Regions from separate parts of the Rahnella aquatilis CIP 78.65 genome, predicted to be linked through region 1. Evidence: predicted binding sites of a transcription regulator. Region 1 holds the regulator's gene; each other region holds the start of a gene.
What was found. Region 1 encodes CRP, which controls carbon source genes, mostly activating them, when cyclic AMP is high. Its sites were predicted from a motif close to ATGTGANNNNNNTCACAT; they were not measured.
Positions count from the first base shown of each region.

Region 1 (3,156 bases):
ACCAGCATAATAGTCAGCAAAATCCAGTACGGTTTGGGCAGATTGAAAAACAGCCCCAGACTGCTGCCAATCGCCAGAATAATGCCCAGACGCGCGGCATTGCGCAGGGCCACGGATTTGAATGAGAGATAACTTTTCAGCGCAGGCCAGAAGGGCAGACGCGGCTGAGTGTTCATCAGATCGCGCCGGTACAACGGGCGCTGGGTGCGCAGCAGACGCGCGATACGGCTGAAATGGTAATAACAAAACTGGCCGACCGGATTGTCCGGGTTACGCGCGGCGATTTTCTCCAGCGCGGTCAGCTCATTGGCCATCGTAAAGCGCTCGGATAAGCGATGATAAAGGATATCGTCGGCAATCACCCGCAGACGGGCGGAAATCACCTGCGCATTGCGACGGATAACCGCTTCGGCATGGCTTTCCTCGACCAGTTTCTGTACTTCCTCCGGCTGATGGAGGCTGACGGTAATGTGCTCCTGCAAATCGAGTGCGACCTGAAAACGCTGAAACAGCCGCTTATGGTGATGATGATGTCCGTGCTGGGGCAACATGTGCAGTTGCTGATAAAGCAGGGCAATCAGGTCGATAACCTGCTGCTGGCGGGTCAGCAACGGCGGCAAAGCGGTTTCGGGATCGGTATGTTGCGTCAGCAGGCTGTACTTGGCTTCGAAATAATCCGCGAGTTGCAGATAGAGCTGGCTGAGCGTTTCGCGCATCGGTTGTTCTTTCGAAATACGAAACCACGCCCAGTTAAACAATCCGTACCAGGCGGTGCCGGCAGCGAACAGCACCGGGGCCTGCCACATCGGGCGCACGCCCACCATGCTCAGCGTGAAGATAGTTGCCACCAGCGCGCCGGGTAACAGACGCGCATGCAGCGGGCTGATTTCACCGGTGACACCGAGCAGTAACGCCAGCGACAGCATAATGAGCGGCAGCGGAACGTGCCAGTTTTCCAGCATCAGTTGCAGCAGAATACTGCTCACGGCAAAGAGTGAACCGCCGACGAGCAGGCGTTTGAAAAAGCGTTTGTGCGGAGTATCCAGACCGGCGATGTTGCAACAGGCCGGACAGAGAGAAAACAGCAGCCCCATTTGCAGATTGCCGAACAACCAGCAAATGCTGACAGGCAGGCACAACACCAGCGTCTGGCGCAGCGCGTAGTTCACTTCAGGATGGTAAAACAGTCTTCGCCATAGCGTCATGGGTAAAGCTTAGCCCATAAAAAAGGCGCGACAGTGTTCTGCCGCGCCAATTTTTGAGGGATTAACGTGTGCCGTAAACGACAATCGTTTTACCGTGTGCGGAGATCAGACTCTGATCTTCCAGCATTTTGAGGATTCGTCCGACTGTTTCACGTGAACAACCGACGATTTGGCCAATTTCCTGACGGGTAATCTTGATTTGCATCCCGTCCGGATGGGTCATTGCATCAGGCTGTTTAGCCAGATTAAGCAAGGTTTGAGCGATACGACCGGTTACGTCGAGGAAGGCAAGGTTGCCGACTTTCTCTGACGTCACTTGCAGACGGTTGGCCATCTGCGCGGAGAGGCGCATCAGAATATCCGGGTTAACCTGAATCAGCTGGCGGAATTTTTTATAAGAAATTTCAGCCACTTCACAGGCAGTTTTAGCACGTACCCAGGCACTGCGTTCCTGACCTTCTTCGAAGAGTCCCAGCTCGCCGATGAAGTCACCTTGGTTAAGGTAGGACAGTATCATTTCCTTGCCTTCTTCATCTTTAATCAGGACAGCAACTGACCCTTTCACGATGTAGTAAAGCGTTTCGGCTTTTTCACCCTGGTGAATCAGCGTACTTTTAGAAGGATACTTATGTATATGACAGTGAGACAGGAACCATTCAAGAGTCGGGTCTGTTTGTGGCTTGCCGAGAACCATTTGCTATTATCCTCTGTTGTTATCGCTGCCCAAAATCACAGGGCTCAGAGTTCCCTGTACGGCACTTCAAAATCCAAAGCGCCCTTTCAGCATATAACTCCCCAGAAATGCTGCAAGCGGATGTCGGAGTGCAACAGCCTGTTTATTGCTGTTATCACCGTGGGTTCTGTTCTTAAACCGCAAAAACCGTCACCGCAATTTACTGGAAAGTATGTTTCGGCTTTGTTTGTAGCACAGGTTTGAGATGCTGTCTTCTGTTGTCTCGCTTCAGCATGATGGCGATCGGGTTACGTTGCCAGATTTTAGGTGAAAGGGTACTCTGAGAGCAGATTTCGATAAGTTTATTCACCGGGAGAATAGTTCATGCATGCACGTGTCAAATGGGTTGAAGGGCTGACATTTTTAGGTGAGTCTGCATCGGGTCATCAGATTTCAATGGATGGCAATGCGGGTGATAAAGCCCCAAGCCCGATGGAAATGTTACTGATGTCCGCAGGCGGTTGCAGCGCAATCGATGTGGTATCAATTTTACAAAAAGGCCGTAATGACGTGCGTGATTGTGAAGTGAAGCTGACCTCACAACGCCGCGAAGAAGCGCCGCGCCTGTTCACGCACATTAATCTGCATTTTATCGTCACCGGGAAGGACCTGACCGATAAGATTGTCGAACGTGCGGTCAGCCTGTCTGCCGAAAAATACTGTTCTGTGTCTCTGATGCTGGGTAAAGCGGCCACCATCACCCACAGCTTTGAAGTGATTGCAGCCGAATAAAGTTTACTCGATCTTCTTGCCTTCCATCAGGCGTTGCACCAGCGGCGCCATGATCAGCTCCATCGCCAGCCCCATTTTGCCGCCCGGCACCACCAGCGTTTTGATGTGCGAGATAAACGACCCCTGTAACATCGCCAGCAGATACGGGAAATCGATGTCGTCCAGCCCCTGGAAGTGGATCACCACAAAGCTTTCATCCAGCGACGGAATGGCTTTTGCTGCGAACGGGTTTGAAGTGTCGATAGTTGGCACGCGCTGGAAGTTGATGTGCGTGCGGGAAAACTGCGGCGTAATATAGCTGATGTAGTCATCCATCGAACGCACGACGGAATCCATCACCGCTTCACGGGAATGCCCGCGCTCGCCGGTATCGCGCACCAGTTTCTGGATCCACTCCAGGTTAACGATGGGCACTACGCCGACCAGCAAATCGACCTGTGCGGCGACGTCAATTTTGTCTGCCACTACGCCGCCATGCAGACCTTC
Region 1 covers NC_016818.1:332,161-335,316, forward strand. The annotation lists gene RAHAQ2_RS01460 (YccS/YhfK family putative transporter) at 1-1,205, opposite strand, end outside; gene crp (cAMP-activated global transcriptional regulator CRP) at 1,267-1,899, opposite strand; gene RAHAQ2_RS01470 (OsmC family protein) at 2,263-2,670, shown strand; gene RAHAQ2_RS01475 (phosphoribulokinase) at 2,674-3,156, opposite strand, start outside.

Region 2 (3,156 bases), 1.3 Mb from region 1:
CATCGCAAAACTGGAAGAAGAAGGTTTCCCTATCCTTTCTTATGACGCCTCGCTGGGGGGTAATTACCCGGTCATTTGTGTGGTTCTGTTCAACCCGGCAAACGGCACCTGTTTCGCATCCTTTGGCGCGCACCCTGATTTTGGGGTAGCACTGGAACGTACGGTGACTGAACTGCTGCAAGGCCGCAGCCTGAAAGATCTGGATGTCTTCACTGCACCGACTTTTGATGATGAAGAAGTTGCCGAACACGCCAACCTTGAAACTCACTTCATCGATTCAAGCGGTCTGATTTCATGGGATATGTTCAAGCAGGACGCAGATTATCCGTTTGCAGACTGGAGCTTCAGCGGTACCACTGAAGAAGAATTTGCAACCCTGATGGCTATTTTCGATAAAGAAGATGCTGAAGTGTATATCGCCGATTACGAGCATCTGGATGTGTATGCCTGCCGTATTATCGTGCCGGGTATGTCTGACATTTATCCTGCGGAAGATTTACTGCTGGCGAATAACAGCATGGGCGCGCATCTGCGTGATCAGCTTCTGGCGTTGCCGGACAGTGATCTGCCAAAAGAAACGTATCTTGAGATGATCACACAGCTTGATGATGAAGGTCTGGATGACTTTACCCGTGTTCGCGAACTGCTGGGTATCGCCAGCGGCAAAGACAACGGCTGGTACACGCTGCGTGTTGGCGAGCTGAAATCTATGCTGGCCCTCGCAGGTGGTGATTTGGATCAGGCGCTGACCTGGGCGGAATGGGCGCATGAGTTCAACGCCTCGGTGTACAGCGATGAGCGCAATAACTATTACCGTTGCCTGCAAACCCTGCTGCAGTTGTCTCTGGAAGAAGATCGCGAGCCAGCCCAGTACTACAACGCTTTCGTGAAAATGTATGGTCAGAAAGCGGTTGAAGATGCTTCGGCAGCGATCAGTGGCGAAGTCCGTTTCCACAGTCTGTTTGCAGTCGACCCTGAGCTGAAAGCATTGCCCGCCCATCAGGCGCTGCTTGGCGCATACGAAAAGCTGCAAGTCGCCAAACGTCGTCACTGGTCGAAAGCCTGATCCACTGACAGGGTGAACCGACTAAAACCGGCAGAATTTACTGCCGGTTTTTTGTTTATAAATTCAACATCCGTTCATTCTACATCCTGAGCTTCCGCTGCTCTCTTTATCCTCAAAAGTTTGACTCGGTCACTAAAATGACGTGTAATTCTGCGCGAAATAATATCTGCGCGTCGTTTTTACGAAAAAAATAGGGGACTTATTTTTATAAGTTAATTGAAAGTAAAATTTATAAAATAAAAATAACGATATTTATTAACACTGAATCCTTAATATTAACCTGAACCTAAAAATAAATTCCTCGCTCATCAACTTTATTTGCAAAAATTAAAATCTTTTTATTGTTTTATTTTCAATAGGTTAATCTGAAATTCACCCCTTCAGTAGTATACTGGAAACCACTAAAAACCCCCTCATATGATCCACGTCAATTTTTACGTTATACTGCTTTGCTAGTATCTCGTTGCGCAGTGCATAGCCCTGAATAAGAGAGTTAATGTGAAAGCTGACAACCCCTTCGATCTCATTTTACCCGCCGCTACAGCGAAAATTGCTGAAGATGCTGGCGTTTATAAAGCCACCAAACAGCCGTTAAAAACATTCTTTTTAGCCATTACTGCTGGCGTCTTTATTTCTATAGCCTTTGCTTTTTATATCACCGCCACAACAGGCGCCGGTACCGTCCCTTATGGTCTGGCAAAACTGGTTGGAGGCATCTGCTTCTCTCTGGGTCTTATGCTGGTTGTCGTATGCGGCGCGGACCTGTTCACGTCCACTGTGCTTATCGTCATTGCGAAAGCCAGCGGGAGAATCACCTGGGGGCAATTGGCGCGTAACTGGGTCAATGTCTATATTGGTAACCTGTTTGGCTGCTTATTCTTTGTGGCTCTGATTTGGTTCTCCGGTGAATACATGGTTGATAATGGTTTGTGGGGACTGAACGTTCTGCAAACTGCTGATCATAAAATGCATCACACATTTATCGAAGCCGTATGTCTGGGGATCCTCGCTAACCTGATGGTATGCCTGGCGGTATGGATGAGTTACTCCGGCCGCAGTCTGATGGATAAAATGTTCGCCATGATTTTACCGGTTGGCATGTTCGTCGCCAGCGGCTTTGAACACAGCATTGCTAACATGTTCATGATCCCTTTAGGCATTGTAGTGAAAAATTTTGCGACACCAGAATTCTGGCAGGCCGTCGGGGCAACACCGGCACAATTCGCAGAACTAAATATCACAAACTTTATCATCGACAATCTGATCCCTGTGACCATCGGTAACATCATCGGGGGTGGTTTACTGGTAGGGTTAACGTACTGGGTCATATATCTTCGCGATGAGAAACACCACTGAGCCAACGTGGCAGTCTCTTGTTACGACAGTTTTACACGTGATTTTTAAAGAAATCCAAATTAGAAGGTAGGTGCAAAATGTCCAAGCTCAATGAAAAATTGACCAACGCATGGCAGGGTTTTAGTGCTGGTGAATGGCAGAATGGCGTAAACGTCCGTGACTTCATTCAGAAGAACTACACACCGTATGAAGGTGATGAGTCCTTCCTGGCTGGCGCTACCCAAGCGACAACCACCCTGTGGGATAAAGTAATGGATGGTATCAAACTGGAGAACCGCACTAAGGCTCCAGTAGATTTCGATACCGACGTTGCCTCTACCATCACTTCTCACGATGCCGGCTACATCAACAAATCATTAGAAACCATCGTGGGTCTGCAAACTGACGCGCCATTAAAACGTGCCCTGATCCCATTCGGCGGCATCAAAATGGTGGAAGGTTCATGTAAAGTTTATGGTCGTGAACTGGATCCGGCACTGAAAAAAGTCTTCACTGATTACCGCAAAACCCACAACCAGGGTGTGTTCGATGTTTATACTAAAGACATCCTGAACTGCCGCAAATCTGGTGTTCTGACCGGTCTGCCTGATGCCTATGGCCGTGGCCGTATCATCGGTGACTACCGTCGCGTTGCTCTGTACGGTATCGACTTCCTGATGGCCGACAAATACGCGCAATTCCAGTCTCTGCAAGACGATTTGGAAAACGGCGTAAACCTGGAAATGACCATCCAG
Region 2 covers NC_016818.1:1,642,635-1,645,790, reverse strand. The annotation lists gene ycaO (30S ribosomal protein S12 methylthiotransferase accessory factor YcaO) at 1-1,066, shown strand, start outside; gene focA (formate transporter FocA) at 1,565-2,422, shown strand; gene pflB (formate C-acetyltransferase) at 2,500-3,156, shown strand, end outside.
Region 2: the regulator CRP is predicted to act here: its motif matches at 1,482-1,499, upstream of focA (formate transporter FocA).

Region 3 (3,156 bases), 1.1 Mb from region 1:
ATGCTGTATTTTCAGGATCTGATGCCGGGTCAGGCGGGTGCTGCCACCACGCTGTTTACCAATTCAACGCGTGCGGGCTGGATCCTCGCCGGTTCACTGGCTGGGGTTATCGCGCAGTTCTGGACATACCATGCGGTGTTTTATGCCGCACTGGCGATGGTGATCGGTTCGGTGTTGTGTATCTGGAATGTGAAAAACGTCGATAAAACGACGCAAGACGTATCCGCGGCGGTGGTTTAAGGCGCGGTATCCGTCTCAAGCTGTATCAGATAAGTCAGCGCCTGGTCGCGATGTGTAAAGCACATTTCGCGGCTGGCCTGCAGGCTGGCGCAAACTTTCGGGCGCAGCGGTGAGGTGAAAATCTTACACCGAAAGTTATCGGCCAGTTGAACACAGCGCGTATTCGCCGGCTTGCCATCGGGCATTCCGGGGATCGGGCTGGAGATTGAAGGCGCTATGCAACAGGCTCCGCAATCAGTACGACAGTCCATCAACAGCCTCCTCAGGCGTCATTTTGAGGCGCGACAATAGCAGGCGGCGTAAAGCGCCACCAGCTAAATATTCACGACTCTTTAACACCCTGTACTAAACATTTTTCATGCTGGCAGGTAGCGCGTGAAAAATGCGTTATAAAGCGGATTTTCGCGACTCTTTTTACGCTATCTGCTTGCCTGAAAACAGCGGCGCGGGTAACGTGTCGCAAATTATTTATCTCTCTCCTGACAGGTTATTTATATGGCACGTGCTAACGAAATTAAACGCGGCTTCGTTGTGAACTACGACGGCAAATTGCTGCTGGTAAAAGATATTGATGTTCAGAGCCCGAGCGCCCGTGGTGCCAGCACTTTGTACAAAATGCGTTTCGCTGACGTTCGTACTGGTGGCAAAGTGGAAGAACGCTTCAAAGGCGACGATATTCTGGATACCGTTACCCTGACCCGTCGTAAAGTGAACTTTTCTTACGTCGATGGTGACGAATATATCTTCATGGATGATGAAGACTTCACGCCCTACACCTTTAACAAGGCGCAGATTGAAGACGAACTGCTGTTCATCCCTGAAGAAGGTTTGCAGGGTATGCAGGTTCTGACGCTGGACAGCCAGCTGCTGGCGCTGGAAATGCCACAGACGGTGGATCTGGAAATCGTGGAAACAGCACCGGGCATCAAGGGCGCTTCCGCCAGTTCCCGTACAAAACCTGCGGTAATGAGCACCGGTCTGAACATTCAGGTTCCTGAATACCTGAGTTCTGGCGACAAAATCCGTATTCATATCGCAGAACGTCGTTATATGGGTCGCGCGGATTAATCTGCGCTCCGCACCCTGCTGAAAGGAACGCCCCGGCGTTCCTTTTTTATTGTCTGCATTTTGCGATTAATCCCTCAGACAATGGATCTGCATCACAAAATCAGTGGCTATCTGGACTTACCAATTCCCCTTTCTATCATATGACTTTACACTCTAAGCCCTGATTTCGGCTTAAATCGTCGCTTTATCCAGCATAAAATTGAACTGACGGGTAAACAGCCCCAATTTGGCCTGACCAATTATTTATTTCTGACTTGCCTGGAGTATTGCATGAAAACTATTGCCACAGCGTCCCTGCCTGCAGCAGTGTCATTGCCTGCTTATGATCGCGATGCGTTGAAAAGCCGTATTGTTCACCTCGGATTTGGTGCCTTCCATCGCGCTCACCAGGCGCTGCTGACCAACCGAGTGCTGAATCTCCAGGGTGGCGACTGGGGCATTTGCGAAATCAGTCTGTTTGGCAATGAAACGCTGATAAAAAGTTTACGCCAGCAAAATCATCTGTTTACCGTGCTGGAAAAAGGTGCGGACGGCAATCAGGCGATCATCATCGGCTCTGCGCATGAATCTGTGCACGGCAGCATTGACGGGCTGCAAGCGGTACTTGAAAAACTCACCGAGCCACAGGTAGCGATTGTTTCCCTGACCATCACCGAAAAAGGCTACTGCATTGAGCCGGGCACCGGTGAACTGGATCTGCAAAATCCAAAAATTCAGCAGGATCTGGCGGGCGGTCAGGCACCGGGTACCGCTCCGGGCGTTTTGGTCGAAGCTCTGCGCCTGCGCCATGAACGCGGCCTGCCGGGCTTTACTGTTTTATGCTGCGATAACATTCCTGAAAACGGTCTGGTGGTGAAAAACGCCGTTCTGGGCATGGCGAAAGCGCGTTCCGCAGAACTGGCGGAATGGATCACCAAAAACGTCTCTTTCCCTAGCACCATGGTTGACCGCATTGTTCCTGCCGCAACGGAAAACACGCTGGAAGAAATCACCGAAGCGCTCGGTGGCGTGACCGACCCTTGCGGTATCGCCTGTGAACCGTTCATTCAGTGGGTGGTGGAAGACCACTTCGTGGCGGGCCGTCCGGACTGGGAAAAAGCCGGTGCGCAGATGGTTTCCGACGTTTTACCTTTCGAACAGATGAAGCTGCGCATGCTCAACGGCAGTCATTCCTTCCTCGCCTATCTCGGCTATCTGGCCGGTTATCAGCACATCAACGATTGCATGGAAGATGCCAACTATAAGGCCGCTGCCCATCATCTGATGCTGCATGAGCAGGCACCGACACTGAGCGTCGAGGGTGTTGATCTCAGCGCGTATGCTGACAGCCTGATTGCACGTTACAGCAACCCGGCACTGAAGCATCGTACCTGGCAAATCGCTATGGACGGCACCCAGAAATTGCCACAGCGTATGCTTGATTCCATCCGCTGGCATGTGAAGAATGGCGGTTCCTATGCATTGCTGGCGCTCGGTGTGGCTGGCTGGATGCGTTATGTCGGCGGTACGGATGATGCCGGGCAGCCGATCGAGATTAAAGATCCGATGGCTGAAACGGTCGCTGAAATTGTGGCATCAACCGAAGATGGCGAACCGCGAGTGAAAGCCCTGCTGGCTCTGACAGGCGTATTCGGTGAGCAATTGCCTCATGAAGAGAAAGTCGTAGAGGCCATACTGAGCGCGTATGCCGATCTGCAAAGGATCGGCGCGAAGAAAACCGTCGCAAAATACGTGGGTTAAGCACGGCAACTGAAACGGTTAACGGCTGCTGCGGCAGCCGTTTTTATTTATCCGGCGGTATCAGTCGTTCAGCCCGGAGGGGACTGAGGAGAAAAGGAATCCGTCAAA
Region 3 covers NC_016818.1:1,481,280-1,484,435, reverse strand. The annotation lists gene RAHAQ2_RS06810 (sugar efflux transporter) at 1-240, shown strand, start outside; gene RAHAQ2_RS06805 (YkgJ family cysteine cluster protein) at 237-491, opposite strand; gene yeiP (elongation factor P-like protein YeiP) at 736-1,308, shown strand; gene RAHAQ2_RS06795 (mannitol dehydrogenase family protein) at 1,579-3,048, shown strand; gene RAHAQ2_RS06790 (FCD domain-containing protein) at 3,109-3,156, opposite strand, start outside.
Region 3: the regulator CRP is predicted to act here: its motif matches at 1,389-1,406, upstream of RAHAQ2_RS06795 (mannitol dehydrogenase family protein).

Region 4 (3,156 bases), 480 kb from region 1:
TCCGCCCGCTGTCGGTTCTGTTGGCGTGGTGACGCCCATCTGACGGTTTTCCAGTTCTTTAATGTAGCGCCAGCGTTCTTCTGGCTTAGGTGGCAATCCATTACCCGGACGGACAGCATGCGTCGGCAACACCGTCGCTTCTTCATGTTTATTGTGCGCAATAAAATAGAGGCCACCGACAAACACCACCAGTACCGCAACGGCTAACACCACCATGGTTTTGGAGATCGTTGTGGAACTGCGTTTTTTACTCCGGCTGGTACTTTTCCGCCGCGCTCCTGAGCGCCCACGGCTTACATAGTCTCTTTGTGCCACTATCGTTTCGCTGTGTCGTAATGAATGAAGAAGTGCATCATGTTACTTAACCCTGAACATATACTGAAATTAAAACTTCATAACAGACTAAAAACTGACTCACGCTTTGGGGGCGGCCGTGCTTTCACGCACCACCAGCTCACTATCAAGCAACAGCGAACCGTTTTGTACCGGGTTTCCCTGTAACTGCTCAAGTAATAATAACATGGCCTGTCTGCCAAGCTGGAATCTCGGCTGCGCCACGGTCGTCAGCGGAGGATCGGTATACTGGCTGGCCTTGATGTCATCGAAGCCGACAACCGACAGATCCTGAGGAATGCGCAAACCCATTTTTTTTGCCTGGAACATGGCACCAATTGCCATCACATCGTTGTGGCAGAAAATCGCCGTCGGCGGCACGGGCAGCGCCATCAGCTCGGTGACGGCTTGCGCCCCCGATTCATAGCTGAAATCGCCATGAATGGTCAGCTTGCTCTCGACGCTCAGCCCGTTGCGGCGCAGCGCCTGAACATAACCTTGAGAACGGTACTGGCACAACGGCATATGCTTCGGACCGGCGATGCAGGCAATACGCTGATGCCCCAGCTTAAGAAGATAATGTACGGCTTCGAACGCGGCCGTCAGGTTATCAATGTGGACTGTCGGCAGTTCAAGTTCCGGCGCAAATTCATTAGCCATCACCATCGGCGGCAAGTTGCGCTGTTCTTCTTTGCTGGCATCGAAAGGTAAATCAGAGCCGAGCAGGAGCATACCGTCGATTTGCTTGGTAATAATCAGATTGATAAAGGTTTTCTCTTGCTGATTTTGCTGAGCACAATCACCGATCAATACCAGATAACCGCTTTCGGCGGCCGTGCGCTCGATCCCCTGGATCAGATCGGCGAAAAACGGATCGCAGATGTCGGGGACGATCACCAGAATAGTGCGTGACTCATTACGCTTCAGGTTGCGGGCCAGGGCATGAGGAGAATAACCGACGGCCATGACGGCCTGATCCACTTTCTGACGGGTCGCGGCGGAGACTTTCTCCGGATTCATTAATGCACGGGATACGGTTGCTGTTGAAACGCCTGCCTGTTCAGCCACATCTTTCATTGTTGCGGCGGGTAATTCTTTCTTGTGCTCCAACGTCTCTCTCCTTGCAACAGCATCAAACTGAGACAACAACATCAACATTCCTCACCTGGCTACGCATGATGTGTAGCTCATCACATTCTAAACAGAATGTGAGTAGGATTTGTTACCTAATTTGCATTAAAAGTGTGACGCAGATGCTTTTTTCGATCCATCACGCAAAAAACCTGACTCTTCGTGCGGATTCGCTTTGGGGATCAGCTGTCAATCGGATCGACATCCAGCGTCCATTTCACTTTTTTAGCTTGCGGCAGACTTGAAATCAGCGGCTGAGAGCTTTTGATCAGATGCTGCAAAACGCGCCGTGAAGGATGCTGTAATAAAAGCTGCCAGCGGAAGCGTCCGCTGCGTTTGGCTTGTAAGGCAGGAACCGGCCCCAGGATCCACAGCGAATCATCTTTCAGCGGACTGGATTCCAGCAGATTACGTAACTGCTGAAGGAACAGCGAAGATTGCTGATTATCGTGGTCTTCCGAACGGATCATAATGTGACTGGTATAAGGAGGAAGAAAGACGCTTTTGCGCTCCGCCAGCGTCTGTCTGGCGAACTCGTCGTAGCCCTGCTGCAACAGCACCTGTAACAGCGGATGTTCGGGATGGTGAGTCTGCAATACCACTTCACCCTGTTTGCCCGCGCGTCCGGCACGGCCTGAAACCTGCGTATAAAGCTGGGCAAAGCGTTCGGCAGAACGGAAATCCGCCGAGAACAGCGCACCGTCGACGTCTAATAATGACACCAGCGTGACGTCCGGGAAGTGATGCCCTTTTGCCAGCATTTGCGTGCCGATAAGAATACGTGCGCCGCCGCGATGGACTTCATTCAGATGCTGTTCCAGCGAACCTTTCCGGCTGGTGGTATCGCGGTCAATGCGCGTGATCGGCGTATCCGGGAACAGCGGAGCCAGTTCGTTTTCCAGCTGTTCCGTCCCGACGCCGACCGAGACCAGTTGGGTTGAGCCGCAATGCGGACACTGATGCGGCACGGCGCGCTGGCTGTCACAATGGTGGCAGCGTAGCTGGCGCTGATTCTGGTGCAGGGTGTAATAGTGATCGCAGCGCTGACATTCGGCTATCCAGCCGCACTCATGGCAAAGCAGGGCGGGCGCATAGCCGCGGCGGTTCAGGAACAGCATCACCTGATTATCGGCTTTCAGATGTTCCTGCATCTTCTGGATCAGCGGTTGAGACAGCCCGACTTTCAGCTGCAACCCTTTTAAATCCAGCAAATTCTGGCGGGCGAGCCTGGCATTGCCGGCGCGCTTGGTCAGTTTGAGCTGGCGATATTTCCCCAGCTCAACATTGTGCAGCGTTTCCAGAGCCGGGGTTGCCGAGCCCATAATAATCGGAATATTTTCAGCGTGGGCGCGGTACACCGCCAGATCACGGGCGTGATAGCGCCAGCCTTCCTGCTGCTTATAAGAACTGTCGTGTTCTTCATCAATGATGATCACGCCGAGGCGCGCAAACGGCGTAAACAGTGACGAACGGGTGCCAATGACAATGCCTGCTTCGCCATTGCGCGCCCGCAGCCAGACGGCGAGGCGTTCGCTGTCGTTCAGGCCGGAGTGCAGGACATCCACCGGCGCACTGAAACGTTCGCGAAAACGCGCGATGGTTTGCGGCGTCAGGCCGATTTCCGGCACCATCACCAGCGCCTGCCGGCCCTGTGCCAGAATGTTTTCCAGCACGCTCAGATACACTTCGGTT
Region 4 covers NC_016818.1:4,715,295-4,718,450, reverse strand. The annotation lists gene ftsN (cell division protein FtsN) at 1-315, opposite strand, end outside; gene cytR (DNA-binding transcriptional regulator CytR) at 415-1,443, opposite strand; gene priA (primosomal protein N') at 1,647-3,156, opposite strand, start outside.
Region 4: the regulator CRP is predicted to act here: its motif matches at 1,512-1,529, upstream of cytR (DNA-binding transcriptional regulator CytR).